Regions from separate parts of the Pseudoalteromonas sp. NEC-BIFX-2020_002 genome, predicted to be linked through region 2. Evidence: predicted binding sites of a transcription regulator. Region 2 holds the regulator's gene; the other holds the start of a gene.
What was found. Region 2 encodes NrdR, which represses ribonucleotide reductase genes. Its sites were predicted from a motif close to AAACACNANATNTNGTGTTT; they were not measured.
Positions count from the first base shown of each region.

Region 1 (16,172 bases), on a different contig from region 2:
GAAACGGCCTAATACGCTTGCAAGTACTACAAGTGGTGTAGAACCAAGCAGTGATTCACCTTTTTTATCTGATGTATCAGCTACAACACGACCTTGAAACAGACGTGTTGATGTGGCGATTACAGTGTCACCAGGTTCAGCTTTTTCTTGGTTACCCATGCATAAGTTACAGCCTGGGCGTTCTAAGTATAAGATATTTTCATACTTAGTACGTGCCGCAGTTTTTGGTTTCGCATCGTCAAATTCAAAACCAGCGTACTTAGCCAAGATTGCCCAATCGCCTTCAGCTTTTAGCTCATCAACGATGTTGTATGTTGGTGGTGCAACAACTAATGGTGCATTAAAGACGATTGAACCGTTTTTCTTTTCAAGGTTGCGTAACATGTGAGCGATGATTTTCATATCGCCTTTATGAACCATACACGAACCAACAAACGCCAAATCAACTGGCTTGTCAGTGTAGTATGAAACAGGGCGAATAACGTCATGAGTATAACGCTTAGATACATCGTCGTTGTTTACGTCTGGATCGGCAATCATTGGCTCAACGATTTCATTTAGATCAACCACTACTTCAGCGTAGTATTTAGCTACATCATCAGGTGCAAGCGCAGGGTTTGTGCCGCTGTTGATCTCTTCGATACGTGTGTTAGCTAAGTCGATAAGACCTTGAAGTGTCTGTGCTTTATTATCCATACCTTTGTTGATCATGATTTGGATACGGCTCTTAGCCAACTCAATAGACTTGATCAACGTTTCGTCGTTAGAAATACAGATTGATGCTTTCGCTTTCATTTCTGCAGTCCAATCCGTGAAAGTAAACGCTTGGTCAGCCATTAGAGTACCAATGTGTACTTCAATAACACGGCCTTGGAATACGTTTTCACCGCCAAATTGCTTAAGCATTTGCGCTTGAGTTGCGTGAACAACGTCACGGAAATCCATGTGCTTAGCCATGCTGCCTTTAAAGGTTACTTTAACAGACTCTGGAATTGGCATTGCCGCTTCACCCGTTGCAAGTGCTAATGCCACAGTACCTGAGTCAGCCCCAAACGCTACGCCTTTAGACATACGGGTATGTGAGTCACCACCAATGATAATAGCGCGGTCATCAATTGTGATGTCGTTTAATACTTTGTGGATTACGTCAGTCATTGCATGATAAACGCCTTGCGGATCACGAGCTGTGATCAGGCCAAATTTATTCATGAACGCCATTAATTTAGGAATATTTGCTTGTGCTTTGCTATCCCATACTGATGCTGTATGACAACCTGATTGATATGCACCGTCGAGAATAGGAGAAATAACAGAGGCTGCCATTGCTTCTAGTTCTTGCGCCGTCATTGGGCCAGTTGTATCTTGTGAACCAACAATGTTTACATTAACACGTACATCAGAACCCGCGTGTAGCGGTGAGTCAGACAATACGCCTACGGCATTACGGTTGAAGATTTTTTCAACGGCTGTTAAGCCTTGACCTTCATGCGATATTTCTTTAGCAGGTGCATATACAAGCGGTATATCAATACCTAAAGTTTCTGCTGCAAATGTTTGTAGTTTCTTACCAAATACCACGGCATAAGAGCCGCCAGCTTTCATAAATTCAATTTTTTGAGCACTGAATGCAGAAGACACATCAGCAAGCTCTTTATCGCCGTTGTATAATTTCTTCTCTTTGGTATTAATCGTTAAAACTGTACCAGTAGCAACAGAATACGCTTCTTCAAGAACTGCGTCGCCGTTAGCATCTGTTACTGTGTTACCGTTAGCATCTACCTTCTTAACCCAGTTTTTAAGGTCAAGACCGATACCACCAGTTACATCAACGGTTGTTAGGAAGATTGGTGAAATACCGTTAGTTCCTGCAACCACTGGTGCAATGTTGATGAACGGAACGTATGGACTTGCTTGTTTACCTGCCCAAAGTGCGACGTTATTAACGCCAGACATACGTGATGAACCCACGCCCATGGTGCCTTTTTCAGCAATTAGCATTACTTTTGCATTTGGGTGTTTTTTCTGTAACTCACCGATTTCTTGCTGTGCTTCTGGTGTGATCATGCATTTGCCGTGTAATTCACGGTCGGCACGTGAGTGCGCTTGATTACCAGGAGATAATAAATCAGTTGAAATATCACCTTCACCAGCGATGTAGGTTACAACATCGATTTTTTCTGCAATTTCTGGCAGCTTAGTGAAAAATTCAGCTTGTGCGTAGCTTTCTAATAACTCTTTAGCAACAGGGTGGCCTGCTTTATATGCTGCTTCTAAGCGAGCAGTATCTGCATCGTATAAGAACACTTGTGTTTTAAGTACGTCAGTCGCTTGTGCTGCAATTTCTGCGTTATCAGCAAATGCTAGATCAAGTAGCATTTCAATTGAAGGGCCGCCTTTCATATGTGAAAGAAGCTCAAAAGCATATTCAGTAGTGATTTCTGTTACAGCTTCGTCACCAAGAATAATTTCTTTTAAAAACTGTGCTTTAACGCCCGCAGCACTCGTTGTTCCTGGTAATGTATTATAGATAAAGAAATGCAGAGAATCCTCACGATGCTCGTTGTTCGTATCTTTTATTTGAGTGATGATTTCAGATAGTAGCTCTGCACTATCAATTGGTTTTGGGTTTAATCCAAGTTCCGTTTTACGGGTTTGGATTTCTTCCATATATTTTGTATACAAACTCATAGAAAACTCTCGGTATTTTACTTGATATGAAGTTAAGCATTTTAACTGATTTACAGTGACTAGTAATGCCCAAATGAAAAAAGCTTTGTGCCCAACTATAATTATAGCTGGTTTTACGTTGACGGTATCTATACACAAGGTAGGATTTTATCGTACTTGCACCATAATTTGTATATATGAAATGAATATTCACTATTAATCTTGTGAATGTATGATGGTTGTAGCGCATACTCGTCTAACTGTAAAAATTAAACAATGGAGGATTTTTGTTGTTCAATGTCTTCTGAACAGTTGATGCATAATGTACGTATGTGTTTAAACATCTAAATAATGATTATTTCAGCTAAAATAGGATAAAAGCTGTGATTTACGAGTTCGGAAGTTTCAGGTTAGTGCAATCACATATGAGATAAGAAGTTCTATTATGTCTCCTGATTAAATTTATATCGCTCTCGGCTTTTTTCATCAGCGATCCAGACTGTAATATCATTGAGTTTAATCAACCAGTAAGTGTTCAGATGTCGCTTTGTGTCATTTTATTTTATCAACGAAGTATCTCAAAGTATTGGCTCAGATCACTTTCTCAGCGTTCACTATCAATGGTATGCTCTTTTCTTTTAAATAAGAGATTTGCTATGGATGCTATTGAACTTTTATTAACCCGCCAATCAGATCCTCGATTGATTGCCCCAGGCCCTAATGATGATCAACTTAGTATTATTAAACAGGCGGCGTTGCGAGTGCCAGATCATGGCTGTATTGCACCATGGCAATTTATTGTTGTTGAGGGGGAAGGGCGTGAACGTTTGGGTGAGATCTATCATCAAAGTGCTATTGCAGAGCAACAAGATGAAAAAGTGATTAATCGTGCGAAAGAATTACCGCTGCGTGCCCCGATGATTATTATCGCTATTGCAAAATACCAAGCTCACCCAAAAGTTCCACGCGTAGAGCAAGTTCAAAGTGCTGGGTGTGCGGTGTTAGCTATGCAACAAGCAGCTTTCGCTCAAGGTTTAGGTGGTGTGTGGCGCACGGGTTATTTTGCACAGAGTGATGCAGTTAAAGGTGCTTTAAGCTTAACTCGTGAAGATGAAATTGTCGGGTATCTTTATTTAGGGACACCAGCGGTTGATTGTAAAAAATCTGTCCGTCATAGCCCTGAACACTTTTTTACAAATTTATAATCATTTTCACAAATGAATGAACTTTTCTCTAAAAATCTGGTCACATCATATTAAGTTTAAACGTGTTACTCTGCTTTAGCTGTAAGAAGTGCATGGATGCATTAATTGAACTATTTCTTCTGCAGTATGTTTTTTAATCTGTTGTTTTTTGTTAGTGTATGGATAGTCTTATAAAAATAACGATAAAGAAGACGAGAATGATGGGAAATTTATTTCTACGTGAAAAAGAGAAATGGTTAACGTGGTCCTTATGGGGCTTGGTTGGCGCAGCGCTGACTCTTTATATCGCAATGAGTACAAAAACACCGTATTTAGTGGCCTTTTCAGCGATGAGTATTCTTGTTTTACTGACTTGGTGGATGCAACGCAGTAAACGATTTGATTTTGGTCGAGCATTTAAAGTGTGTTTGTACGTAGTGATGTTAAGTGTATTACCGGCATTTATTTTGGTGATTATGCCAAGCGGTGACCTAAACAGATTTGATTTGATATTCCAAGTTATTAGCTTTGTTAGCTTAAGTTTATTAGCGTGTTCATTATGCTCACTAATTGCTCGTCGACCTAAGCAATATTATTGAACTGTCTTAAAATGAGTTAAAAAACCTATAATATCAATTATTTTAGGTTTTTTGCATTTTAGGGGTTTACAAAAAGAGTCATTCCCACTATTATCCGCGCCGTACGGAGAGATGGCAGAGTGGTCGAATGCACCGGTCTTGAAAACCGGCATGGGTTTATAGCCCATCTAGGGTTCAAATCCCTATCTCTCCACCATATTTAAAAAGCCGCCTTATGGGCGGCTTTTTGCTATCTGGAGTTTATGATGTCTCAACAAAACCAATTAAACACGTTGCAACGGGTGGTCAAACATGTCCTGTTATGGACTGTATTTGCTTATTGCTATCACAGTGCCATCAACTTGCTCGTCAAAATGGCTATTGATGCCCAACCTGATGCTGTTTTACTTACGTCGTTTGTTTATTGTTTAGGTTTCAATATTCTCAGTGGACATTTGATCACAAAATATGACAAACATTGGCCTGTGATTGGTGCATTTTTTATTGGGGTCGTTGGTGTTGTTGTAGTACCTGCGGTATTAGTTGGTACGCATGCATTATTGAGTAGACCATTGCTTGCTGGTATTTTAATCAGCCTGCCAGTATTTACTTTTGCAATGGGCCTAATTAAGCAAAAACTCAATAAAAACTAAGCTTAAAGAAGCCCAAAAGGGCTTTTTTTTATGATAGCATAGACGCGTCTTTTAACTGATACCAGCGCATGATAGGTTGGTATAAACAAAACGTGAAACACATTATGTCAGATAATTTTACTACAGATGCTGAAAAAGCAAGTTACGGTATTGGCTTACAAATGGGTGAGCAACTTAAAGCTAATCCATTCGAAGGTTTAAACTTAAATTCAGTATTTGAAGGCATGAAAGATGCGTATGCTGGTAGCGACTTCCAAGTCGAGATCCCTGAGATCCAAGCTGCATTCGAAAAAATCAATACAGAAATTCAAGCACGTCGTGAAGAAGAGTCAAAAGTACTCTCTGCTGAAGGCATTTCATTTTTAGAAGAAAATGCAAAACGTTCTGAAATCACAGTAACTGAGTCTGGTTTACAGTATGAAGTATTAACTGCTGGTGAAGGCGCTAAGCCAACGGCAGAATCAACTGTACGTACTCATTACCATGGTACATTAATCAACGGTACTGTTTTTGATAGCTCTTATGAGCGTGGTCAACCTGCTGAGTTCCCTGTAGGTGGCGTGATCAAAGGTTGGACTGAAGCATTACAAATGATGGGCACTGGCTCAAAATGGCGTTTATATGTTCCTCATGAGCTTGCTTATGGTGAACGTGGTGCTGGCGCTGCAATTGCTCCTTTCTCAACGCTTATTTTTGATGTTGAGTTAATCGAAATTCTTTAATTAGACATTTTGATATTAAAAAGCCGCGCTAATATTTATTAGCGCGGCTTTTTGTTGTTACAAAGTAATATTATACTAATCTGCATAAACATTTGAACAATTTAACGAAGTAAATCACGCTATAACGGCGTTAAAAATTTTTAATTTAGAACCACTGGATATAAAAATTTTTGCTTAGGAAGAACCCTTTGGGCAGCGCATGTTTGGCATTTATACTGCGTTATCGCCTATTTATGGGGAACAACCCACACCATAGGCGCTGCCTTGCCTAAATGCCAAACATACTGCTGCAAAATTAATCACGAAAGGTCAACACGTCCTCGTTATAACGCAATTTACTTGTCATTAAATAGACCCCATATCGACCCAGATTGGTATTAAAAGTAACCACGTACACCAATTCTAAAATTACGACCAGGTAGAGGGGCTTTATCCTTGATAAAAGAGCTGTGAACAAAGCCTAATTCATCTGTAATATTATCTATATTGATATAAAATTGTGTATCAACAGGGCCAACGGTTAATTGGTAATTTGCTTGTGCATCAAATAATGTATAGCTATCAGTTGCAGTTTCATAAGCGGTAATGTCATTTTGTTCAAAATAATGTGTGCCGGTTAAGCTAAACTGCCAATCATTAAGATTATATTGTAACTCAGAGCCTAACTTGTTCGCAGGTATACGCGGTAAGTTATTATCGTCAGAAGATAGCTTGGCCGTTGTAGAATCACCAAAAAGCTTGATCATCGCATTTGAATTTATTTTGTAATGCGCATCAAATTCTAGACCATATAATTGTGCATCTTTGCTTACAAATTGATATACAGTCATGTCACCTTCGTGACCTTCTTCTGCAGCTTCTAAACCGTGCTCTTCATCGAAGACTAGACCCGTATTTTGCTGATAATAGAAATTTTCAATATCGTTATAAAAAAAGTTAACGGTATAACCAAAATCACCACTAAAGCGTCTAAAACTTAAATCAATATTAGTTGATGTTTCTTGCTTTATATCCTCTGGCTCAAAGTGAATCTCACCTTCTTCAATTTCATAGCCTAGGCCAAGTTCATAGGTGCCGGTGGCAATATGAACACCATTTGAAAGTAATTCAGCAGAAAGCGGTGCTCGTTCAGAATGAGATAAGCTTAGTGCGATACTTTGTCCTGGCGTATACTGCCAAATACCACCTGCAGAGACGCTTAAATTAGTGAAACTTTTACTGTATAGCTGTGTTTGTGCGTTTGACTCATCATGGTCATGGTCATGGTCATGGTCATGGTCATGGTCTGCGATTGCGCTATCAATAGTGTAATCTTCTAAGCGTGCACCAAACTCAATAGTAACATCACCAATTTGCTGCTCTTCTAAAATAAAGATTGCATGACTGGTTGTTTTACTGGCTGGAGTAAATGCTTCTTCGCCATTAGCGTCATAGTCAGAATCGCTAAAGTGATAACCTACCATACCGTGCCAATTAGCAAACTTATGCTCAATGTTTAATCGTGCTTCTGTAGTTTCGTTACTAAAAATAGTACCAATAGCACCATCTTCAATTTCAGCATGACGATAGTCAGTATAACCAACACGTAAGTTAATTGTTTCTATCCAATTATTATGCAACGCATAGCTCATAAGACCTTGCCAGCGAGCTTGCTCTACACGTGCATAAACTGGCGTTTCTTCACCTTCTTCGTGGTCATGGCCGAGCTCATGATCGTGTTCGTGTTCATGGTGTTCATGTGCAGGGATACCGTAGTCAGTATCAATACGTCCGTAAGCCAAACCAAGAGTAAAATGTTCACCCACATAACTGGTACCAAAATTAACGGTTTGACTATCAATAAATGTGTTTTCTACAGATGTTGCGGTTTCATGTTCTTCTTCTTCATGGCCGTCATGATCTTCGTGCTCTTCTTCGGGTAAATCAAAACGCGGCGTTTGATAATCATCACCAGTACGTTTTGTACCATCAAAATGAAAATTAAAGTTGTTGTGACCTGTTTCCAGTTTTGCTGCATACGTATTAGCATTTGAAACCGTGTCATGGGTGTATTCAACAGCACCAGTTAGCTGTTCAATGTTATCAGTCGGAATTCGGTTATCAACAACATTTACCACGCCGCCGATCGCACCTGACCCATAGAGTAGGGTTGCAGGTCCACGTAAAACTTCAATTTGTTCTGCAGCTAAACTATCGTTTGAGGTCGCGTGATCAGGACCAATGCGTGACGCATCACTACTGTCTAATCCGTTTTGTGTGATCTTAACGCGCGGGCCATCTAAACCACGGATAATTGGACTTGATGATACCGGACCAAAATAACTGGCATTTACGCCAGGAATTCCCTTGAGAGTTTCACCTAGGGTTGGTTTAGCTTTGTTACGTAATTCATCACCAGCAAGTACGCTCACTGGCGAAATCATTTCTAAGCTGTTTTTATGCAAAGCTGACGCATATACGACCATCGTTTCAACAGACGTTGGGGTGAGTGTAATATTTAGAGCCGAGCTAGCTTCATTTACTGCAATACGTGCATCAATGTAATTACTTTTACTTATGTGTAATTGACTATTGGCATCAACATTAATACTGAATTGACCATTGTCATCAGTTTTAATTGATTGTGTTTTCCCGTGTATATGTACATCGGCCTGACTAATTGGTTGATTATTAGTATCTAATACTTGGCCTTTGATAATGCCAGCATGAGCGGAAAATGAACTAAGGGCAGTGATTATTGCAGTGGAAATTAATGAATGTCGGATCATGGGTACTACATCGTGATGATTATGTTGTGATATAATATAACACCAACAATAAAGAGGATCAATAATGTTATACCATAACTTTTAATAATCCGCTTAAATTTTTATATCCGCTATACTTACTTTTAAGTAGCCGATCATAGGTATTTGCAATGAGTGATAAAACCCGCGTTTTTAAAGCTCGGTTTACTATTGCTGATTTGCGCCAGCAACGGAACCACCAAGAAGTGTTCACTACGGCTTTAGTTAAGAATGAGAGCTTAGAGCATTTTATTTTAAAGCTACTTGGTTACTGTCTGCTATCTTATGATAAAGATGCGGTGATAAATAAGCAATTTGATAAACTAACGCCAGACGTTAGTATTAAAGCCTTAGACGAGCATTATAAGACATGGCTAAGTGTTGATAAGCCCGATGCAGAGCAGCTAATTAAAATAGCCAAAAATGTTGATGAGCTTCTTATATTGACCGCCGCCAATACTGATTGGCTAGCGGATGTTCAGACACGATTGAGTTTCTTTTCAAACAGCCATATTATTGAAATTGATCAGCAGTTTATTGATGATATACGGGCTGGCTTAACGAGAAACTTAAGCTGGGATGTTATAATAGATGACACAAGTTTGATGATTAGCGATAAAGATCATTGCTATGAAACGAATAAATTTGATTGGCACTAAAACGTACCAATGTTTATATCTCGTCTTTTAATCATTTAAAACTCAGGGTAATACTGCCATTTGGTTTACAACAACACAGTAATACTTCGCCTTCTCTGACAAACGCTAAAGGCTCTTGGTTATAATTAACAGTTCCATCAATAAGCGTTGCCCTACAGGCACCACAATAGCCTTCGCGGCACTGATAGGGCACAGTTAATTTGTTTTGTTCTAAACAGTCTAAAAGAGAAGGGCAGCCAGTATTAAAATCAAAACACTGGCTGTCATCTGCAAGGTGAACCTTTGCAGTTTTTTGTACAGACATTAGAGATCAAAATCACCAAAGTCAGACGCATCTACTTGCGAGTCAATTTGGCCAACAAGATATGAGCTTATTTCGGCTTCCTGTGGGGCAACCTGTACATTATCAGAAACAAGCCATGAGCTGATCCAAGGAATTGGATTGCTGTTACTCGGAAATTGTGCAGGTAGGCCAACTGCAATCATACGTGCATTGGTAATGTATTCTACGTATTGACAAAGAATATCTTTATTTAAACCAATCATGGATCCATCTTTAAATAAATACTCAGCCCATTCTTTTTCTTGCTCAGCAGCATCAACAAACATTTGAATTGCTTCTTCACGACACTGTGCGGCTACAATAGCCATTTCAGGGTCATCTTTGCCATCTTGCATAATATTAAGAATATGTTGTGTACCAGATAAATGCAGTGCTTCATCACGGGCAATAAGTTTTATTATTTTTGCATTACCTTCCATTAGCTCTCGCTCAGCAAATGCAAATGAGCAAGCAAAGCTAACATAAAAGCGGATCGCTTCTAAAATATTCACTGACATCATGGCAAGGTACAAAAGTTTTTTAAGCTCAAATAAACTGATATTAACGGTTTCACCGTTAAGCACATGCTTACCTTCACCATATAAGTTGTATACGGCAACTTTATTAATTAACTCGTCGTAATATTTAGTTACCGCATCAGCACGTTCACTAATTTTTTCATTACTGACGATATCGTCAAAAATAAGTTCAGGGGCTTGGGTTACATTACGAATAATATGTGTATATGAACGGCTATGAATTGTTTCACTGAATGCCCATGTTTCAATCCAAGTTTCAAGCTCAGGAATAGACACAATCGGCAGTAATGCAACATTAGGCGATCGACCTTGTACACTATCAAGCAAAGTTTGGTATTTTAAATTACTTAAAAATATATGTTTTTCGTGATCTGGCAAGGCTTGGAAATCTAAGCGGTCTTTGCTTACATCAACTTCTTCTGGGCGCCAAAAAAACGAAAGTTGTTTTTCAATTAATTTTTCGAAAATAGGGTACTTCTGTTGATCATAACGCGATACGTTAACGGTTTGGCCGAAAAACATCGGTTCTTGTAGTTGGTTATTATGGTTTCGGCTAAAAGTAGTATAAGACATAAGATCACTCAAAAAACGAACAGGATAAAGCGGGCGTAAAGCCCGCTTCAAATTTATATTTATAATCGATTAGATTTTACATGCGCCGCCTGCACAATCATCATCTTCCACTTCTGGTGTTTCGTCTTGCATATCAGAAGCACCATCACGTGTATTATGGTAGTAAAGTGTTTTAACCCCTAGTTTATATGCACCTAGTAAGTCTTGTAGTAACACCTTCATAGGTACTTTACCCCCTTCAAACTTATTTGGATCATAATTAGTGTTTGCAGAAATTGTTTGGTCAACAAATTTTTGCATAATACCAACAAGTTCTAAATAACCTTTGTTTGATGGGATATCCCATAATAACTCGTAGCTATCTTTTAGGCGCTCATACTCAGGCACAACTTGCTTTAAAATACCATCTTTACTGGCTTTTACACTGATATGCCCGCGAGGAGGCTCAATACCATTCGTTGCGTTTGAAATCTGTGATGATGTCTCTGACGGCATCAACGCAGATAACGTTGAGTTACGCATACCATACTCTTTAATATTGGCACGCAATGTGTCCCAATCTAGATGCAATGGCTCATCACAGATTTTATCTAAATCACGCTTATACGTATCTGTTGGCATAATACCTTGTGAATACGTTGTTTCGTTAAATTTAGGGCAAGCACCGCGTTCTTTTGCAAGTTCATTTGATGCTTTCATTAGGTAGTACTGAATTGCTTCAAATGTTTTGTGCGTTAATGCGTTAGCACTGCCATCAGAGTAACGCTTACCATTTTTAGCAAGATAGTAAGCGTAGTTGATTACGCCTATACCTAATGTGCGACGACCCATGGTTGCATTTTTTGCAGCGGGGACAGGGTAGTCTTGAAAATCAAGCAGATTATCAAGGGCACGTACAGCCAGCTCTGCAAGTTCTTCAAGCTCATCCAGTGACTCAATCGCACCTAAGTTAAATGCTGACAAAGTACATAAAGCAATCTCGCCTTCTTCATCATTTACATTGTTAAGCGGCTTAGTTGGTAACGCTATTTCTAAACATAAGTTAGATTGACGAATAGGCGCAACTTTAGCAATGAACGGGCTGTGCGTATTGCAGTGATCTACATTTTGTAAGTAAATACGGCCTGTACTTGCACGCTCTTGTGCAAACATTGAAAACAGTTCAATGGCTTTAATACGTTTTTTACGAATTGAGTCATCTTGTTCGTACTGCACATATAATTTATCAAATTCATCTTGATCTTCAAAAAATGCATTATATAAACCAGGCACGTCTGATGGGCTAAAGAGCGTGATGTAATCGTCTTTAATTAAACGCGAGTACATAAGTTTATTAAACTGAACACCGTAGTCAAGGTGACGTACACGGTTATCATCAACACCACGGTTGTTTTTAAGTACTAATAAATTTTCAACTTCTAAATGCCAAAGCGGGTAGAATAAAGTGGCTGCACCACCACGCACACCACCTTGCGAGCAGCTTTTAACGGCTGTTTGGAAGTGCTTATAAAAAGGAATACAACCGGTGTGGTAGGCTTCGCCATTGCGAATAGGGCTACCAAGTGCACGAATGCTACCAGCATTAATACCAATGCCTGCACGTTGCGATACGTATTTTACAATCGCGGATGATGTTGCATTGATAGAATCTAAGCTATCACCACACTCAATAAGTACACATGAACTAAATTGACGTGTCGGCGTACGTACACCGGCCATTATTGGTGTTGGTAATGAAATTTTAAATAATGAAACTGCGTCGTAAAAACGTTTAATGTAATCTAAACGTGTTTCTTTTGGGTAATCTGAAAACAGACTGGCGGCTACTAAAATGTATAAAAACTGCGCGCTCTCATAGATTTCGCCTGTAACGCGGTTTTGGACTAAATACTTACCTTCAAGTTGTTTAACCGCAGCGTAGCTGAAGTTTAAATCACGTCCATGATCAAGGTACTCGTCCAATGCATCAATTTCTTGTTCTGTGTAATCAGCCAGTAAGTGAGCGTCGTAGCGCTTGTCTTCAACTAGCTTAACAATGTGATCATATAAACGAGGTGGTTCAAATTGACCATATGCTTTTTTACGTAGGTGGAATACAGCTAAACGTGCAGCTAAGTACTGATAATCAGGAGACTCTTTAGAGATCTGATCGGCTGCCGCTTTAATGATGGTTTCATGAATGTCTTCGGTACGAATACCGTCATAAAATTGAATATGTGATTTTAATTCAACTTGCGAGACAGAGACATTTTTTAGACCCTCGGCGGCCCAAGCAATAACGCGATGGATCTTATCTAAATCAAGTGACTCTTTGCGGCCGTCACGTTTGCTTACAGATAGCTGTTGGTTCATAATTTTGCCTGTATTCCTTGAGGAAATATTTTCTAAAAAAATTTTTATTGTGTTAATGCTACTTTAACGAGAATTTAATTGTATAAGTCTTAGCCACAACATCTGGTGCTTATCAAATTCTAGGTCACAAGATAGAGTGGTCTGCGATCTTTTGCAAGGTACATAAATACCCTTGATTGTGGATAAGGTTGGGATAACATGATTGTGTTAGTGGGCATTAACCTTTGACCTTCTGATTAAAATGAAATTTATAAAAATCAACTCCAGATTGAGTAAATTATCTCATTTTAAAAATAAATTTCTGCTGCTTTTTTTATCAGCAATCAATGCACAAAAATTAACACAATCACAATATGTAGTGGTTAAAAATTAGCTAGGCACTATATATGGTTAAAAGCATCAATAGGGGAGTACCAATTAAAATCAGCTTGCCAGCCTATTGCATCAGCTACACTAGGGATATATCCCCATAATGCCGTAGCGCTGTGCATGTTTGCAGCTTTGGCTGCGACAATGTCACGCTGTGCATCACCTATGTATAAACACCGAGTTGGTTCAACACCTAATAAATTAGCGGTGTGTAGTAGCGGCAATGGGGAAGGCTTGGCTACTGCTAACGTGTCACCACTGACAACCGCTTGCGCGCCTTTTAATTCAGTAATCGCTGAAACTAATGGGGTGGTCAAAAAGCCAGGTTTATTGGTCATTATTCCCCATTTAATGTTTTTTTGCTCAAGAGCAATTAATAAAGACGCTATACCAGAAAAACAGTGGCTATGCGTTGCAATATTATTTGCGTAAGCATTTAACAATTGCTGGCGTAAATCACCTTGCTTTGGGTGAGCATGCCACTGCTGGCCGAACCCGGCTTCCAGCAGCGCCATGGCACCATTAGAAGCTGCAGGACGATAGATGTCAGCCGAAACCTGTGGTTGATCATGATCAACGAGTACGCTATTAAGCGCTGCGCCTAGATCATCTGCGGTGTCCAGTAGTGTGCCATCTAAATCAAAAATAAAGGCATCATAGCTAATAACTGGCGTTGCTGTTTTAGAGTCAGCCATTACGCCAGTTTCTCAAAGTGCAAAATATAATTAACGCTGACATCGGTATTTAAGCTGTATTGCTTTGATAGCGGGTTATAGCTAAGGCCAGCGCTGGCACGTACTTTTAATCCAGCTTGCTCTGCCCATGCAATAAGTTGTGCAGGTTTAATAAATTTTTTGTGGTCGTGAGTTCCCTCTGGCACCATTTTTAATAACTTTTCTGCGCCAACAATGGCAAACAAATATGCTTTTGGGGTTTTATTTAAGGTTGAAAAAAATACATCCGCACCCGGTTTGGCTAGTTTGGCAACGGCATGGATAATAGAAGCGGGATCAGGTACATGTTCTAACATTTCCATGCAGGTAATAGTATCAAAGCGAGCAGGGTACTGCGCTGCATACTCTTCTGCTGGTATTTTTATATACTCAACATTTACACCTGTTTCTAAACTGTGCAATTTAGCCACGGTTAATGGTTCTTGACCCATATCAATACCGGTCACGTGTGCGCCCATTCGCGCCATACTTTCACTTAAAATTCCACCACCACAGCCTACGTCGAGTGTTTCTTTGTCAAACAAACCATGGGCTTTGTCGGCTATGAAGTCTAATCGTAACGGGTTGATCTCATGAAGAGGTTTAAATTCTCCATCTCGGTCCCACCATCGTTCGGCAATGGCTTCAAATTTTGCAATTTCTGCGTTATCTACATTTTGATGTTCGGTCATAAAAAGCTTCCTCGTCAATCTGAGGCCATTATATAGGGGGAAATTAATAAATCGCAAAGATTTAGCGCCTGTAAATATAAATAAATTGTGGTAGCATGACTTGGTAATAATAACTAAATACCCGCAAGCGCCCAGTATGTGGCACTTTAGGGGTAAATACTGAAGGAATGTGATATCAAATGACTGATTTCGCCAATGAAATTCTGCCAGTCAATATTGAAGACGAGTTAAAAAACTCCTATTTAGATTACGCGATGAGCGTAATTGTAGGACGAGCATTACCAGACGTACGTGACGGTTTAAAACCTGTTCACCGCCGCGTTTTGTTTGCTATGAACGAGCTTAATAATGATTGGAATAAGCCTTACAAAAAATCAGCCCGTGTGGTTGGTGACGTAATTGGTAAATACCATCCCCATGGCGACAGCGCTGTGTATGACACGATCGTACGTATGGCACAGCCATTCTCATTACGTTATATGCTAGTAGACGGCCAAGGTAACTTTGGTTCAGTTGATGGTGACTCAGCAGCAGCAATGCGTTATACGGAAGTCCGTATGGCGAAAATGTCTCATGAGCTTTTGGCCGATCTTGAAAAAGAAACGGTTGATTTTGTACCTAACTACGACGGTACAGAGCAAATTCCTGACGTATTGCCTACGAAAGTTCCTAACTTATTAGTAAACGGTTCATCGGGTATTGCGGTAGGTATGGCAACAAACATTCCGCCTCATAACTTAACTGAAGTTGTGAATGGTTGTTTAGCCCTTATTCAAAACCCTGATTTAACAATCCTTGAGTTAATGGATTATATTCCGGGGCCAGATTTCCCAACTGCGGCAATTATTAATGGTAAAAAAGGCATTGAACAAGCCTATTTAACCGGTCGTGGTAAAGTGTACATGCGTGCACGTGCAGAAATCGAAGTCGACGAAAAAACTCATCGTGAAACGATTATCGTTCACGAAATCCCTTATCAAGTAAACAAAGCGCGTTTAATCGAAAAGATTGCAGAGCTGGTTAAAGATAAGAAGATTGAAGGTATTAGTGCATTACGTGATGAATCAGATAAAGACGGTATGCGTATCGTTATCGAGATCAAACGTGGTGATGTAGGTGAAGTGATTCTAAACAACCTTTATGCACAAACTCAGTTACAAACTGTGTTTGGTATGAACATGGTTGCCTTAATTAATAATCAACCTAAGTGTTTCAATTTAAAAGAAATGCTTGAAGAGTTTATTATTCACCGTCGTGAAGTTGTAACGCGCCGCACCGTATTTGATTTACGTAAAGCTCGCGATCGTGCACACATGCTCGAAGGTTTAGCGATTGCACTTGCAAACATTGACCCAATTATCGA
Region 1 is NZ_JABEPJ010000006.1:175,587-191,758, reverse strand. It holds gene HJP15_RS09235 (bifunctional aconitate hydratase 2/2-methylisocitrate dehydratase) at 1-2,688, opposite strand, end outside; gene HJP15_RS09230 (NAD(P)H nitroreductase) at 3,324-3,872, shown strand; gene HJP15_RS09225 (hypothetical protein) at 4,073-4,450, shown strand; tRNA gene HJP15_RS09220 (tRNA-Ser) at 4,556-4,646, shown strand; gene HJP15_RS09215 (hypothetical protein) at 4,696-5,082, shown strand; gene bamJ (BamJ family beta-barrel-assembly machinery protein) at 5,187-5,804, shown strand; gene HJP15_RS09205 (TonB-dependent receptor) at 6,182-8,572, opposite strand; gene HJP15_RS09200 (YaeQ family protein) at 8,722-9,249, shown strand; gene yfaE (class I ribonucleotide reductase maintenance protein YfaE) at 9,281-9,553, opposite strand; gene nrdB (class Ia ribonucleoside-diphosphate reductase subunit beta) at 9,553-10,683, opposite strand; gene nrdA (class 1a ribonucleoside-diphosphate reductase subunit alpha) at 10,753-13,035, opposite strand; gene HJP15_RS09180 (HAD family hydrolase) at 13,416-14,099, opposite strand; gene ubiG (bifunctional 2-polyprenyl-6-hydroxyphenol methylase/3-demethylubiquinol 3-O-methyltransferase UbiG) at 14,099-14,809, opposite strand; gene gyrA (DNA topoisomerase (ATP-hydrolyzing) subunit A) at 14,989-16,172, shown strand, end outside.
Region 1: the regulator NrdR is predicted to act here: its motif matches at 13,127-13,146, upstream of nrdA (class 1a ribonucleoside-diphosphate reductase subunit alpha).

Region 2 (16,172 bases):
CTTATGATTTATAGCAACACCACGCGAAAGATCTTTAAAGTATTCAACATCAATTTTAGTCACATCATTTTCGATCAACATTTGTTGTTCGATATCGGCAATTGCATTGCCACTTAATTGCCAAGAATAAACGGCTTGAAGTGCTAAAATACGTGCTTTACGCCTTGCTGCTGGTTTCACAAAAATTCCTTAAACTTAAATTTTATCTAACACATTAACCATTTCAAGTGCACCTAGAGCAGCTTCGCCGCCTTTGTTGCCCATTTTAGTGCCCGCGCGTTCAATCGCTTGCTCAATGCTTTCTGTGGTTAATACGCCAAATGCAACCGGGATATCATACTCAAGCGACACTTGCGCTAAGCCTTTATTTGATTCGCCAGCAACAAGATCAAAATGTGGCGTACCACCTCTGATCACGACGCCTAAAGCGATGATTGCATCATACTCTTTTTTTGCTGCAACGCGTTTCGCTGCTAAAGGTAATTCTACCGCACCTGGTACATAAACTACGGTAATATCATCATCAGATACACCACCTGTACGTTTCAATTCATCAACAGCGCCTGCCAAAAGGCTGCTACCAATAAAGTCATTAAAGCGAGAAATAACAATTGCGAATTTCTTACCCGGAGCGTATTTATTACCTTCAATAATTTTCATTCGATAACCCTAAAAAATAAGTTTAAGCGGCTGCGATTGCGCAAAAATTGCTGCGCATCATACCATATAAATAAAATAATAGCCTAGAGCCTGTTTGCCTTTCATAATTAAAGTTTATTAATCTAAAACCAGAAACAGGCCTGAGCTTATTCTGGTTCTACGTAATCAACTACTTCAAGGTGAAAGCCCGACAGCGCATGGTACTTTTTAGGGCGACTCATTAAGCGCATTTTTTCAATTCCCAGATCAGCCAAGATTTGTGAGCCGACACCTACAGTACGCGATGTACCTTGAAACTTACGGTGTGCAACAGTTTCGCCAGCATCTTCTGCTGCAAACGCTTTAACCGTGGCTTCTAATTCATCAGTGCATTCTTGCTTACCAAGAATTACTAACACACCTTGGTGCTTAGCAATATAGGCCATAGCATCTGATAAGCCCCAACTTCTATCTGCACTGCGATCTGATAACAAAATATCATTAAAAGTACTTTGCAGATGAACACGTACTAAAGTTGGTTCATTCGCTTTAACGTCACCGTTTAATAGTGCGTAATGCAGCTGGCCGTCAATAGTATCTTTATAGGTTACTAAATCAAACTCTCCATGCTCTGTTGGCAATTTACATTTCGCGACTTGTTCAATAGTGGTTTCGTTAATGTTACGGTATTCGATAAGATCAGCAATGGTGCCAATTTTGATGCTATGTTGCTCGGCAAATATTTCTAAATCAGGACGGCGCGCCATAGTGCCATCGGCATTAAGAATTTCAACAATTACTGACGATGCTTCAAGCCCAGCTAAACGCGCTAAATCGCAACCAGCTTCAGTATGACCTGCACGGGTTAACACCCCACCCGGTTGCGCCATAATTGGAAAAATATGACCCGGTTGCACGATATCACTTGGCACAGCACCTTTGGCTATCGCAGCTTGTACAGTACGCGCGCGATCTGCAGCAGAAATCCCCGTGGTAACACCTTTAGATGCCTCGATAGACATTGTAAAGTTAGTCGAAAATGCTGCACCATTGTTTTTAACCATTAATGGTAAATCAAGCTGCTCACAACGTTCTTGTGTCATTGTTAAACAAATTAAGCCGCGGCCATGAGTGGCCATAAAATTAATCGCTTCAGCACTTATATGTTCGGCTGCGATAATTAAATCGCCTTCATTTTCTCTATCTTCATCGTCCATCAAAATAACCATTTTACCGGCTTTAATGTCATCAATAATTTCTTGTGCGCTGTGTAAATTCATAATCTGCTCGTGTAAGTTGTGGAGTTGGGGCTACTTAATAAAACCCGCTTGGGCAAGTAAATTCATCGAAATATCTGAACCGGCAGGTTGTTCTGCCCCTTTGATCAAGCGCTCTAAATAACGAGCAATTTGGTCAACTTCTAAATTCACTTGGGTGCCAATTTTAAAATCAGCAATGGTTGTTTGTTCACTCGTATGCGGCACGATAGTCAGTTTAAATTTGTTATCTTCTATCGCATTAACCGTTAGGCTAATACCATCAATACATACCGAGCCTTTATACGGGATATACTTCATCAGTTGCGCATCGGTGCTTAACCAATATTCAACAGCGCGCGCATTGGGCGTAATAGCTGTAATAGTCGCAATACCATCAACGTGCCCAGAGACTAAGTGCCCCCCTAAACGAGATACAGGTTGCATGGCTTTTTCAAGGTTAACCGTTTGCCCTTGTTTATAATGAGCAAACCCGGTTAAGCTTATCGTTTCGTTTGACAAGTCAGCACTAAAACCATCACTGTGCTTTGCTACAACCGTTAAACATACGCCGTTGGTTGCAATACTGTCACCTAAATTCACATCGGCCATATCAAGGTTGCTACTTTGAATGCGAATGGCTAAATCACCTTGTTTTTGTTCTAATTTACTAATTGTGCCTGTTGCTTCTATTATACCAGTAAACATAAGGTTGCTCTTCAATAGTAGGTTAAGGCGCTGTATTTAAACACCGCGCAGCTGTGATACGAATATCATCACCAATTAGTGCACATTCGCTAATTGTTAAGTTGTCCACATCTTGCATATTTGTCTGTTCTGCAAAATTTAATAAACTTTTGGCATCGTTACCTAACAATTTAGGTGCGAAATAAATAATGTATTCATCAATAAGCCCCTGCTCTGTCATTTTTCCCGCAAGGGTTGCACCGGCCTCTAACCAAATATGATTAAATTGGCGTTGTGCTAAAAGCTTGAGAGCGGCCAGTACATCAACCTTATTATTTTGTTTTGGCACTACAATATGGCTTACGTAATAAGGCCATTGCTTTGATTTATCAAGCTCAGTGGTAAGAATAATTATCTCACTTTCTATACTAAACAAAGCCAGTTCAGGAGTTAAACGATTTTGTGAATCAATAATAATTCTTACTGGCTGACGCAAAGGTAACTCTGTGGGTAATGATTCTGGCAATTCATCAATACGAACATTAAGCTTGGCGTCATCAACTAAAACGGTATCTGCCCCCGTTAAAATAGCGCAGCTTTGTGCACGATAAAGTTGCACATCTTGACGAGCTTTAGAGCCCGTAATCCATTTACTTTGACCATTTTTAAGGGCCGTTTTACCATCAAGACTTGCCGCCATTTTACAGGTAATAAATGGCATGCCTTGTTCCATACGCTTTAAAAAGCCACGGTTTAATAGTTTAGCTTGTTGCTCTAATAGCCCTGATGCAACCTCAATTCCTGCATCAGCTAAAATTGCGAGACCTTTACCTGCCACTTGCGGATTTGGATCAACCATCGCGGCAATCACTTTTATCACGCCCGCGGCTTTTAGGCCTTCGGCACACGGAGGTGTGCGACCAAAATGACTACAAGGCTCAAGTGTGACATACGCAGTGGCACCTTTGGCTTGGCTACCTGCCATTGCTAACGCATTGACTTCAGCATGACCTTGCCCAGCTAATTGATGAAAGCCTTCACCAATAATCTGACCACCTTTAACTAGCACACAGCCAACATTAGGATTTGGTGTTGTTGTAAAGCGTCCTTGCTTGGCAAGTTCAATAGCCCGTGCCATAAATTGATGATCTTGCTCTGTGAATAATACGTTTTGACTCATTTTACTCCCCTAAACGGGCGATTTCTTCACCAAATTCACGGATATCTTCAAACGAACGATACACAGAAGCAAAACGTACATAGGCGACTTTATCGAGTTTTTTAAGCGCTTCCATAATACACTCACCAATTAAGTGGCTGGATATCTCACGCTCACCCGTTGCTCGTAGTTGAGATTTGATAATATTGACAACTTCGTCAACCTGCTCAGTACTAACGGGACGTTTTTCTAATGCGCGGTGTAGACCATTGAGAAGTTTATCTTCGTTGAAAGGTTCGCGACTGCCATCTTGTTTAATTACCCGAGGCATCACAAGTTCAGCGCCTTCAAAGGTGGTAAAGCGTTCATGACACTCATTGCATTCACGGCGTCGTCTAACTTGGTGGCCACCACCAACTAAACGCGAGTCAATTACTTTGGTATCTTTTGCGGTGCAAAATGGGCAATGCATAGGTATCAGCTTCCATTAAAAACAAAAAAGGCCGCTTTAAGGCGGCCTTTATAATAGCAAAAAACGTCGCTATTGTGATCTAAATTACAGTGGGCTTAATAATTAAGCGTAAACAGGTAATTTTTTACAGATTGCTTTAACTTTTTCTTTAACTTGTGCTTGTACAGACTCATCAGTGATGTTGTCTAGCACGTCACAGATCCAGCCCGCTAGCTCTTTAGATTCAGCTTCTTTAAAACCACGGCGTGTGATTGCAGGTGAACCAATACGCAGACCAGAGGTAACAAATGGTGAACGTGGATCGTTTGGTACTGAGTTTTTGTTCACTGTAATATTCGCATTACCCAGAGCTGCATCTGCATCTTTACCAGTGATGTCTTTATTGATTAAATCAAGTAAGAACAAGTGATTTTCTGTTTTATCAGACACGATTTTGTAGCCGCGCTCTTGCATTACTGCAACCATTGCTTGGGCATTTTTAACAACTTGAGTTTGGTATACTTTAAACTCTGGTTGTAGTGCTTCTTTAAATGCCACTGCTTTTGCAGCAATAACATGACATAAAGGACCACCTTGGCCACCTGGGAAAACAGCGCTATTAAGCTTTTTATAAATAGCTTCGTCGCCACAGGCTGAAATAATCAAACCGCCACGTGGACCTGCTAATGTTTTATGCGTAGTAGTAGTTACAACGTGTGCATGTGGTACTGGGCTTGGGTAAACGCCTGCAGCAATAAGACCAGCAACGTGAGCCATATCTACGAACAAGTAAGCGCCTACTTTATCAGCGATTTCACGGAATTTAGCCCAATCAACAATACCTGAGTATGCTGAGAAACCACCGATGATCATTTTTGGTTTATGCTCAAGTGCTAGCGCTTCAACTTGTGCGTAATCAATTTCGCCCGTTGCTTCGTCAAGTCCGTATTGGATTGCATTATAAAGCTTACCAGAGAAGCTCACATGTGAACCATGCGTTAAGTGACCACCATGAGCTAAGCTCATACCAAGTACCGTATCGCCAGCATCTAATAGCGCTAAAAATACAGCGGCATTTGCTTGTGAGCCAGCATGAGGCTGAACGTTTGCGTATTCAGAACCAAACAATTCATTTGCACGGTCAATCGCTAGTTGCTCAACCACGTCAACGTGCTCACAACCACCGTAATAACGCTTGCCCGGATAACCTTCAGCATATTTATTTGTTAACTGTGAACCCTGCGCTTCTAGTACGCGTGGGCTACAGTAGTTTTCAGATGCGATAAGCTCAATGTGTTCTTCTTGACGAGCAGTCTCTTTGTTGATTGCGTCAAATAACTCTGGATCAAAATCCGAAATATTCATGCTACGTTCTAACATGGGGGCTCCTAGGGCAACGTGTATGGTGTTTTTAAAGGCAATATTGTACGCTGAAAACGTCAATTTGACTACGGTGTAAAGATGAACATATTTAAACAGGGATTGAATTTAATTCACAGTGTTTTTGTAATGATATTTTTTTATAGAAACATAAATAATACTAATAAATAAAACAACTAAATATTTGTATTTTTAATGTGTTAATTTATTGCATTTGTTTCTATTTACACTACTATTGTACGAAATGTAATCATGGATGATCATAGGCTTATTATGTTAGCTAAACCTATTTACGAATTTATTCCCTACTGCTATTTTATTTTTGGTGGGTTTTGCATTCTTTTCTCGACTACCCTATTGCCGACGGCTATCGGCATTGCTTTGTTCTTAAATGGCGCAAACATTTGGCGTCTGCGATCTAATGCGCGCCGTATAGATCATAAAGTAAACCGAAAAAAAGTAAGGAAACACTATTATTATTATGAATTTAAGCCCTTCATTCTGTTGCTTACTGGTCTAATTCTAGTTAGTCGGGTACCCAATCAACTCGTTACACTTGCTGGCGCGATGATCTGTTTGATTGGCATTTTAATTTTATGTTTACGTATTTTAAATCGTCGTTCACGGTCCATGGTTTAAATTTAAATATTTTTACAATAAAAAAGCGATATACGTAATGTATTATCGCTTTTTTGTTTTAACTTTATCTAATTATAAAAATTAGCCTAATTTAGCTAATAAAATATCGCGAAGCACACTGTAGTCATCTGCAATATCTTCTGCCAAACATGGCTTAGCTAATGCATCCGCTAATGGTTTTGGCATATCGAGCTCTATATTTAAAATCTCTTCTACGCTATCTTTAAACTTAGCTGGATGCGCTGTAGCTAAGAACACCCCTGCCGCTCCTTGTGCTAAATTAGCTTTAAGTCCCTGATAAGCTATTGCTGTGTGAGGCTCTGCAACATAGCCCGTTTGTTGAATTTTTTTCATCACTGTTTGTGTATTGCTTTCATCAACGCTGGTTGAATAAAAGTCATCATAACTAAACCAATTATTATCTAACATGGTTTGCACTCGTGGCCAGTTATTAGGTTTGCTCACGTCCATTGCGTTTGAAAGTGATTCTATCGTCGCATTAGGTGCCCAGTTTTTATCATGGATAAAGCGCGGTACAGTATCATTCTGATTCGTTGTTGCACTGAGTTTAGCGACAGGCAAACCAATAACAGCACCGATCATTGCCGCACACACGTTACCAAAATTACCACTTGGCACAGAGATATGCGCGTTAGCACGTTTTTCTTTCGGTAATTGTGCAATTGCTTCAAAGTAGTAACAAACTTGTGCAACTAAACGGCTGATATTAATTGAATTAGCCGAGTTTAAACCTAGTCGAGATTTAATTTCCTCATCTAAAAATGCATTTTTTACCATCGCTTGGCAATCATCAAAACTACCATCAACTGCATAACAATGAATGTTATTCCCCAATGTAGTGAACAGTTTTTGCTGCGCTAGAGAAATTTTCCCTTTTGGATAAAGGATCACCACATCAATATTTGGTTTATTATAAAACGCATGAGCAACAGCTGCACCTGTGTCACCAGAGGTTGCTGTTAGTATTGTAGTTTTTTCACCTTGGCTAAATTGTGCTAAGCACTCAGCCATAAAGCGGCCACCAAAGTCTTTAAAGGCAAGTGTTGGACCGTGGAACAATTCCAAACAATAAATATTTTCTTCTACTTCAACCAGTTTTACCGGAAAGTTAAACGCATTTTGCACCATTTGCGCAACAGTATCTGCGGGCAACTCATCGCCAATTAAATGCGATAAAATTTTACTACTACGACTAACAAAGTCCATATCAAGTAAAGCATCAATGTCCGCCAGTGGCGCTAGGGATTCAGGAAAGAATACGCCTTGGTTTCGGCCTAAACCTGTTTTAACTGCATCAACAAACGACACTTTTTGTGAATCATCTTTTAAATTATGTAATTGCATTATTTATTCCTTAAATTCTTATAACTGACGCGTGCCGGCGTTATCAAGCTTACAAATGTGGCAAAAGCCTTGTTCATTGATATAATTTTGTTCAAGCCACTGTGCGCATTGCTGTGCAGCTTCAAGCGTTTTACACACGGTAAATAAAGTAGGGCCTGCACCAGAAATACTGACTATTTCAGCACCTAGCTCCGGCAGTGCCGCTTTCGCTTCACTAAACCCGGTAATAAGCGGTGCGCGATATGGTTCTGCTATTTCATCACTCATAATTGATAACGCGTTATCAAAACGACCGGTTAACAACAATGTACTAAACGCTGATAAGCGCTGTGCAAATTCAACACTGGCATGCATGCTTAGCTGCCTTGGTAGTACTGAACGCGCTTTTGCGGTATTAAGCGAAAAACCAGGAAAAGCGGCTACGTAGTACCAGTTTTTATCTACCGGTAAGCTAATCGACTTATCTGGGATCAAATCACCCGTCAACTGTAAACCACCTAAGTAACAAGGTGTGATGTTATCGTAATGACGACCACCACTTACAATAGCTTCAAAATCAGCCATTAATTCAATCAGCTCTACTTGGCTAAGCGCAGTGCCTGCAAATTGATCAAGTGCCGCAAAGGTCGCTACAACTGAGCACGCACTAGAACCGAGCCCTGAACCAATCGGTAAATTCTTTTTAAGCTCTAATTTTACGCATGGCATACTTGGCGCAACATGTGTACGAAAATGCACTAAACACTGATACGCTAAGTTTTCATTAGCGTCACTTGGCAATTTATGTGCATACTCGCCCGAGCAAATAAACTCATCTCTTGTTGCAGGACTTACTGCAACAATGTCGCCTAATAATGTGCCATCAATAGGCGCAAGTGCAGCGCCTAATGAATCAAAACCAACGGCAAAATTCCCAATAGACGCTGGAGCATATACTTCAATCATTGTCCCCTCCTAGCGCGATAACGTTTTTAAGATATCAGCAAATACACCCGCAGCAGTCACTGCAGATCCTGCACCATAACCACGAATTACAAATGGACGTGGTTGGTAATATTCACTCAAGATTGCTAAGGCATTTTCACCATCACGAATAACTGCCAATGCATGTTTTGTATCAACCGCTTCAATACCGACTTTGCAGTGACCCGCATTGATTGTGCCCACATAACGCAATACTTTACCTTCACTGGCTGCACTTTGAATGCGATCACTAAATGCGGCATCTAAACTCGGTAGTTTAGCCATAAACTCTGCAACATCATCACCTTGTGCAAAACCAACAGGCAGGACCGATTCAACTTCAATATCACTAAGCTCTAACTTCATGCCAGCCTCACGGGCAATGATCAGTAATTTACGCGCAACATCTGTTCCCGATAAATCATCTCTAGGGTCTGGCTCAGTAAAACCACTCTCTTTTGCTTTAATGGTTGCTTCAGATAACGATAAACCATCTTGCAAGGCACCGAATATATAAGACAATGAACCAGATAAAATACCACTGAACTCAAGCAACTCATCGCCTGCACCAAACAGCGATTGTAAGTTATCTATTACCGGAAGCCCTGCTCCTACATTTGTTTCGTATAAAAACTTACGGTTATTCTTTTGGGTTGCTGCAATCAGGTCTTGGTAATAAGCATATGAACTCGTTGTCGCTTTTTTATTTGCAGCCACAACGTGAAAACCCGCATTTAAAAAGTCAACGTATTGCGCAGCCAATGCATCTGATGAGGTGCAATCAACTAATACTGGGTTGATTAAATGGTTTTGCCTAACAAATTGCTCAACCAGTTTTAAATCAAAAGCTTGTTCAGATGCGGCTAATTTTTGTTGCCAATCATCAAAAGCAATACCTTCGCCATCTAGGTGTAATTGACGAGAGTTAGCAACACCGTATAGATTTAACTTAATATTGCGCTTTTCCAGCCACGTTTGCTGGCGCTCTAATTGCTTTATAAGTTCTTGACCAACTAAGCCGCAGCCTAATAAAAACACGTCAATTGATGGGATATGAGTAAAGAAATTTTCGTGACACACTTTTACAGCATCATTACACAGTTCACCGTCGATCACCGCGGAAATAGCACTTTCAGTTGAATCTTGTGCAATAGCAACAATATTCACTTGCGCTTGAGCAAGCGATGCAAAAAACTTAGCGGCCAAGCCTTTATGAGCACGCATGTTATCACCCACTAACGTAACAATGGCTAAGTTACGTTGTACTTGCACAGGCTCAATAAGCCCTGCTTGTGATTCAAGCTCAAACGCTGTTTGCAGTGCATCAAGCGCTAATGGTAAGTCCGATTCATGGACACAAAAGCTAATACTAAATTCACATGACGACTGAGTAATAAGTACAATCGATACATTATCATGAGCAAGGGCATTAAATACTTTTGATGCCATGCCTACCTTACCTTTCATGCCAGGGCCTGAAACTGTTAGCATCGCAAGGTTTTGTAAACTGGATAACGCTTTAACTGGCTCCGATGATACATTATCGTTACTGATCAATGAGCCTTGCGCCTCTGGGTTATGAGTATTTTTAATTTCACATGGCACGCCCGCTTTAGCACACGGTAAAATTGTTTTAGGATGAAGAACTTTGGCACCAAAGTAAGAAAGCTCCATCGCTTCTTTATATGATAAAAAATCAACCTTAGTGGCTTTTTTGATATAACGAGGATCTGCACTGTATACGCCGTCCACGTCAGTCCAGATTTGGCAAACTTCTGCTTCTAAACACGCTGCTGCAATTGCGGCTGAATAATCAGAACCATTGCGCCCGAGTGTAGTTAACTGACCTTGTTCATTGCTAGCTGTAAAACCCGGCATAATATAAATAGTTGCAGGGCTCACTTTTAAAGCCGCTTGGAAGCGAATTTTGCTCGCTACTAAATCAGCTTCCGCATCAATGTGGCCATTGGTTGATGCGATGCAATCAGTTGCTTCAAGGTAACGAGCGTTGTGCGAGCTTAGCAAACACTGCATCAGTGCCACACTCACGCGCTCACCAAAACTAATAATAAAAGCACGAACCTGATCAGGACAGCATTGGATTAATTTGACACCAGCAAGTTTATTTTTCAGCTCATCTAAATCAGGCCAATTTTGTACTTGCCCACATTCAGCTTCAACAGCTACTTTTAAGCTGTCACAACGAGACGCGAGTGCATCCCACTGTTCGCTATAATCAAATCCCTGTTCAGCGCTACTTGCAAGTGCGACTAACGAATCAGTCATTCCACCTGGCGCTGAAAGTACCAATAACATTTCATCTTTTAACTGTGCTTTAACTAACTGAGCTACCTGCTGTAAACATGCCAAGTCGGCAAGTGATGACCCGCCAAATTTTAATACTCGCATTTTTATGTTCCTCATCCCATAAAACGAAAAAAGGCCTGTGTTCGTTGTGAACACAGGCCTTTAAATTTGTTGCACCGACCTATGCCACTATCCAGTAAGAATGGTGGTTGTAATAATAATGGTCAGTACGTTTGTATTTATTTTCATAGCCTTTAGACTGCCTTAAACAAGGCTATTCTGTCAACCCCACATAAAAAGATAAATTATGCCATTTGGTTATAAAGAGCTCTAATGAATGCCAAATTTATGCAATATTTCATTAAGCCTTACTTTATCTATTGGCTTATTTATAAAATCGATAGCCCCTAAATTAGCGACTCGCTGTTTCATTTCAGCCTGAATATCCGCAGATATAACGAGAACAAAACATTCAATACTGCTTTTTTTAATGCATTCAAGCACCTGAACACCGTCAACTTCTGGCATAGTTAAATCAAGACACAATAAATCAAAGCTATGAATTTGCATTAATTCCAATGCCTCTCGGCCATTTTTTGCCTGCATAATATTTGCGCTTAGGCATTCATTTATACATCGCACGACTTGTTTACGTGCTACTGTTGAATCATCACATACTAATACAGAGAAATTCATACTATTAACTACTAGCTCACATGGTTATAAATGACGGGTGGGTTCTCAGTAACTAAGAAACATTACTCTAACAGCAATATAGTGATTTTATAACACAATCATTCCGGTGAAATAAACATAAGTTTTTGCTAAAAAAAGAAAAATGAATAAATTTGTTGAGGAAAAGTAGATTATTTTATTTATTTTTAGGCGTTTATTAGCTAACTTTACAGATGAATGTACTCGCTGCTTGGGTATTAAATGATGAATAAAGGAGCTATGGGAAATCCATGCTACAAAAAAGCCTATCTAAAAAGCTGCTAACAAGCGTTTTATCCGTCTATTTTTTGCTGACTTTTGTTGTCACATGCGGACAAGTAATTGCTGAATATGTAAATACTAAAGATTACATTCGTGATGAACTGACTACGCTACAAAAAACATTTAGTCGCAGTTTAACGCGTGCTATCTGGGAGCTAAACACTAAACAAACAATCACCACAGCCGAAGGTTTACTCGCTATTCCTATGATTGAAGGCATTATAGTGCGTGACGATAGCGGCGAGATTATTTCTCAATTAGGTCGTTCTCTTGATATCCGAGAATTATACAGCCAGCAGCTGGTTCAAGAAGAAGCAATTATTGAAGACACCCCATCCGGTTTATTTGGGTACACTTTCCCATTAATTTTTGAGTTTTCAGGCCGAGCCACGCAAGTAGGCGACGTGACTTTATTTTCCAGCCGCGAAGTTGTATTTAGCCGTATTATGCTGTCAATTTATTTTCTAATTGGCAACGCAATGATCAAAACAACCTTTTTGATCATCTTGTTTTTAATGGCATTTAGAAAATTGCTTACCGAACCACTTGCGCAATTGACAGAGCAAATTGAAGACCTTGAACTCAACGATCTTGAAGGCCAACATATTGAAATAGAAACAACAGAACACAATGAACTAAAAGTAATGGAGCAATCATTTAATAAACTCATTGATAAAGTTGTGCAGTATCGCCAAGAACTCGAGCATACACAAAAAGAACTCATTCTAAGTAACGAAAAACTTGATCAGCAAAACCTACAACTTGAACAAGAAGTTGCACGTAAAACTTCAAACCTGAGTCAAGCAATGATGGATTTACAGCAGCAAAAATATGAACTCGAAAAGCAAAAGTTAACACTTACCGAAGAAATTGATCTACGTCGTCATACCGAGCATGAGTTACTTACCAAACAAACAGAATTACAGCGTTATGTAGATGAACTAAATATAGCTCAGGAGCGCCTAGTAGGCTCTGAAAAAATGGCTGCGCTAGGTGGTTTAGTTGCCGGGATCACGCATGATATCAATACACCAGTGGGGATTGGTGTAACCGCCACGTCTTTTTTACAAGAACGGTTATTACAAATCGAAAATGCATATAAAAATAAAACCCTCTCGCCAAAAGCACTTGAAGAGTTCATTAATGATGCCAAGCAAAGCACCAGTTTATTAACCACTAATTTAGATCGCGCATCTGAATTAGTGGCTAGTTTTAAACAAATCGCGGTGGATCAAGCCAGTGAAGCTGTTAGGACGATTAATTTTAAAGAGTATTTAGGTGAAGTGATCCGCTCTTTGCATCCTAAAATTAAAAATACCACGCATCATATTAATTTAGATTGCCCAGAAAGCTTGACCTTGAATTTACCCGCAGGCGCGATCAGCCAAATTTTTACAAACTTAATAATGAACTCCCTGATCCATGGGTTTGAAGGCATTACAAATGGCGTTATTAATATTGATATTAAAGATGATGACGATAATGTAATTATCAACTTTAACGATAACGGCAATGGCGTTACAGAACAGCAACTCGAAAAACTTTTCGACCCTTTCTTTACAACAAAACGTGAACAAGGTGGCAGCGGCTTAGGTACCCACATTACATTTAATTTAGTAAAACAGACTCTCAGTGGTGAAATTGATGCAACAAGCTCACCGGGTAATGGCTTAAGCTATGTGATCAGTTTCCCCAAAAACATGCCAAAGCCACTGTCAATTTTTAGTAATTAGATTAGGGCGTGTTGACCTTTTGTGATTAATTTTACACCAGTATGTTTGGTATTTAGGCTAGGCAGCGCCTATGCTGTGTGGTTGTTCCTTATAAATAGGCGATAACGACGCAGTATAAATTCCAAACATGCGCTGCCCAAAGGGTTCTTCCTAGAGGCGATTAACTCTTTGTTACCTAAATGGATGTAGGTAAAGGAAATGAGCAAACGAGGAAGCTTTGCTCTATTTTACTTAGCCCGTTAAACCTCATACTGAGATTAAATCGCCTGTAGATTGAACATATTTCAATCCTAAAAAGTCAACTGGCCTCAGTTAAAACCCTTTTAAGTTACTTCTTCTTATATTTAGCTAATGCTTTGCTCAATTGCTAAGCATTAGCTAAATCAGTCATTTCGACATCCGATTTTTATTGCTATGATTGAACAAATTTACCAATTGGATCAATCAACCTATGTGGTTTAGTAACCTTATTTGTTATCGCTTTAAACAAGACGTTTCGTATACTCAAGAAGACTTTGACAAAGCGTTAGAGCAGGACCTATTTCGCCCTTGCGGTAGCCAAGATTTAAGCACATTTGGCTGGACCAAAGCCTTTGGTAAGCACGGGGATACCCTTTCTCACTTTTCGCAAAAAAGTATTTTAGTCTGCGCTAAGCGTGAAGAAAAAGTACTTCCGGCCGCTGTGATCAACGATATGGTTGCAGAAAAAATTGAGCTGATCGAAGCTGAAGAAAATCGCCCAGTTAAGAAAAAAGAGAAAGATGAGCTCAAAGAAAATATCCTGCATAGCTTATTGCCGCAAGCATTTAAAAAATCGAGCTTACAGTTTGCCTTTATCGACCAAGAAAATGGTTGGGTAGTCGTTAACAGCGGCAGTTTCAATAAAGCTGAAGAGCTATTAGCATTACTTCGCAAGTCTCTGGGTACATTACCTGTCGTCCCTGCTTTTGCTAACTATGACTTAGATGTGTTTTTAACTGACTGGCTAACCAACTTTAGTACGCCTGAGGGCTTTGCAATTGGCTCAGACGCCGAGTTAGAAGAAGCAGATGACAGTGGTGCACAAGTTAAACTTAAAGGCCACGACCTTGCATGTGATGAAGTAAAATCACACTTAGAAAGTGGTAAGCGTGTCACTAAGCTTGCGCTTGATTGGCAAGAACGTCTTAAATTCATGTTACAAAATGACGGTTCAATTAAACGCTTAAGCTACTCAGATACACTCAAAGAAGAAAATGCTGATATACCAAAAGAAGATATGTTAGTAAAACTAGACGCTGATTTTATTCTTGCTTCAGAAGAAATTAAATTACTACTAGAAGAACTAACACAAGGTTTAGGCGACGTTGAAGACTTAGCCTAGAGTTTGATTTTCAAAAAAAGCGCCGAGGCGCTTTTTTCGTAATAATTAACTAAATACAGATTTCACATCATCAAGCATTTTATAATAGTCATCACTTGAGAAAATATCAGTTGATGAAATAACACCTTTATCAATATACATTTGTAAAGCAGCTGATTTATCCGACACTTGTAAAATCCCTTCCATGATCGCACCAATGCGAATAAAATCTACATAGCTTATGTTTTCAGGTCGATAATTAGGATTTGCCCAACTTTCTGACACTTCAACAAATTCATCTGTAAAATCCCATGCGCGCATAATAGCACCACCGACTTTACCACTGAGTTTTTGGATTGCATGAGCTAAAAAACTCGGATTAGCAAATACTTCAGGGTGACGCTCAGCTTCTGTTAAAATAGGCAATACACCAATATTATAAACTAATGACGCTAATGTAATCGTATCGCGATTTAATGACGTTTGCTTATTCTCTTTAAGAAAAAACTCCATTAGCGTAATTGAATGACATGCAACTTTTAAGGTTTTTTGCCATGCTTTATCCATGTAACCTTTTATTAATTCATTGTTTGAAACAAACAGTTGTTCCATTGCCATTGCTGTCGCAATATTTTTAATTTGTCTTAAACCAATGCGAGTAACGGCCTGATTGATATTAGAAACCTTAACCGAACGCCCCATAAACGCACTATTTGCAACCTTTATCATCCGCGCAGCCAAAGCGGGATCATGAGATATTACATCAGCCATTTGCGCTAAATTTACATCCGGATTATCTGCAGCTTGACGAACACGTACAGCAATCTCTGGCAAAGTTGGTAAAACCAAGGTGTCATTATTTATTCGATCGACCAAAATGGTCAGTAGTGCGTTTTCTGTTGACATAGATGTGCCATCCTTCTGTATTGGTTTTTAATATATCTAAACCATGGAATGTTTGTTTATTATAGATACAGTATTGTCTAACTTGCCGCTAAAGTTAAGAAAAAACAAAGAAATTATCTTAATTTATTTATTCTAGCGGTTTTACTCTTTCAGAAGTAACGGCGAATGATTCGGTAAGCTTGCTATTTACGCTCAAGGTTTGCTTTAATGCTGACATAACAAGTAAGCGTTAGTCTCCTTTTAGCAGAGACAAAAATTAAACACACTTTTAATGGGCAACATAATGACTCTCAATAAAATTAGCCAAGCACTTATTCTCGCCAGTAGCGTTTTTATTGGTGCATGTTCT
Region 2 is NZ_JABEPJ010000008.1:183,188-199,359, reverse strand. It holds gene nusB (transcription antitermination factor NusB) at 1-180, opposite strand, end outside; gene ribH (6,7-dimethyl-8-ribityllumazine synthase) at 196-660, opposite strand; gene ribBA (bifunctional 3,4-dihydroxy-2-butanone-4-phosphate synthase/GTP cyclohydrolase II) at 807-1,919, opposite strand; gene HJP15_RS11290 (riboflavin synthase) at 1,950-2,603, opposite strand; gene ribD (bifunctional diaminohydroxyphosphoribosylaminopyrimidine deaminase/5-amino-6-(5-phosphoribosylamino)uracil reductase RibD) at 2,626-3,762, opposite strand; gene nrdR (transcriptional regulator NrdR) at 3,764-4,213, opposite strand; gene glyA (serine hydroxymethyltransferase) at 4,316-5,572, opposite strand; gene thrC (threonine synthase) at 6,293-7,576, opposite strand; gene thrB (homoserine kinase) at 7,595-8,521, opposite strand; gene thrA (bifunctional aspartate kinase/homoserine dehydrogenase I) at 8,531-10,948, opposite strand; gene HJP15_RS11255 (response regulator) at 11,177-11,542, opposite strand; gene HJP15_RS11250 (sensor histidine kinase) at 11,812-13,575, shown strand; gene rdgC (recombination-associated protein RdgC) at 14,027-14,938, shown strand; gene HJP15_RS11240 (HDOD domain-containing protein) at 14,984-15,823, opposite strand; gene HJP15_RS11235 (DUF8614 domain-containing protein) at 16,107-16,172, shown strand, end outside.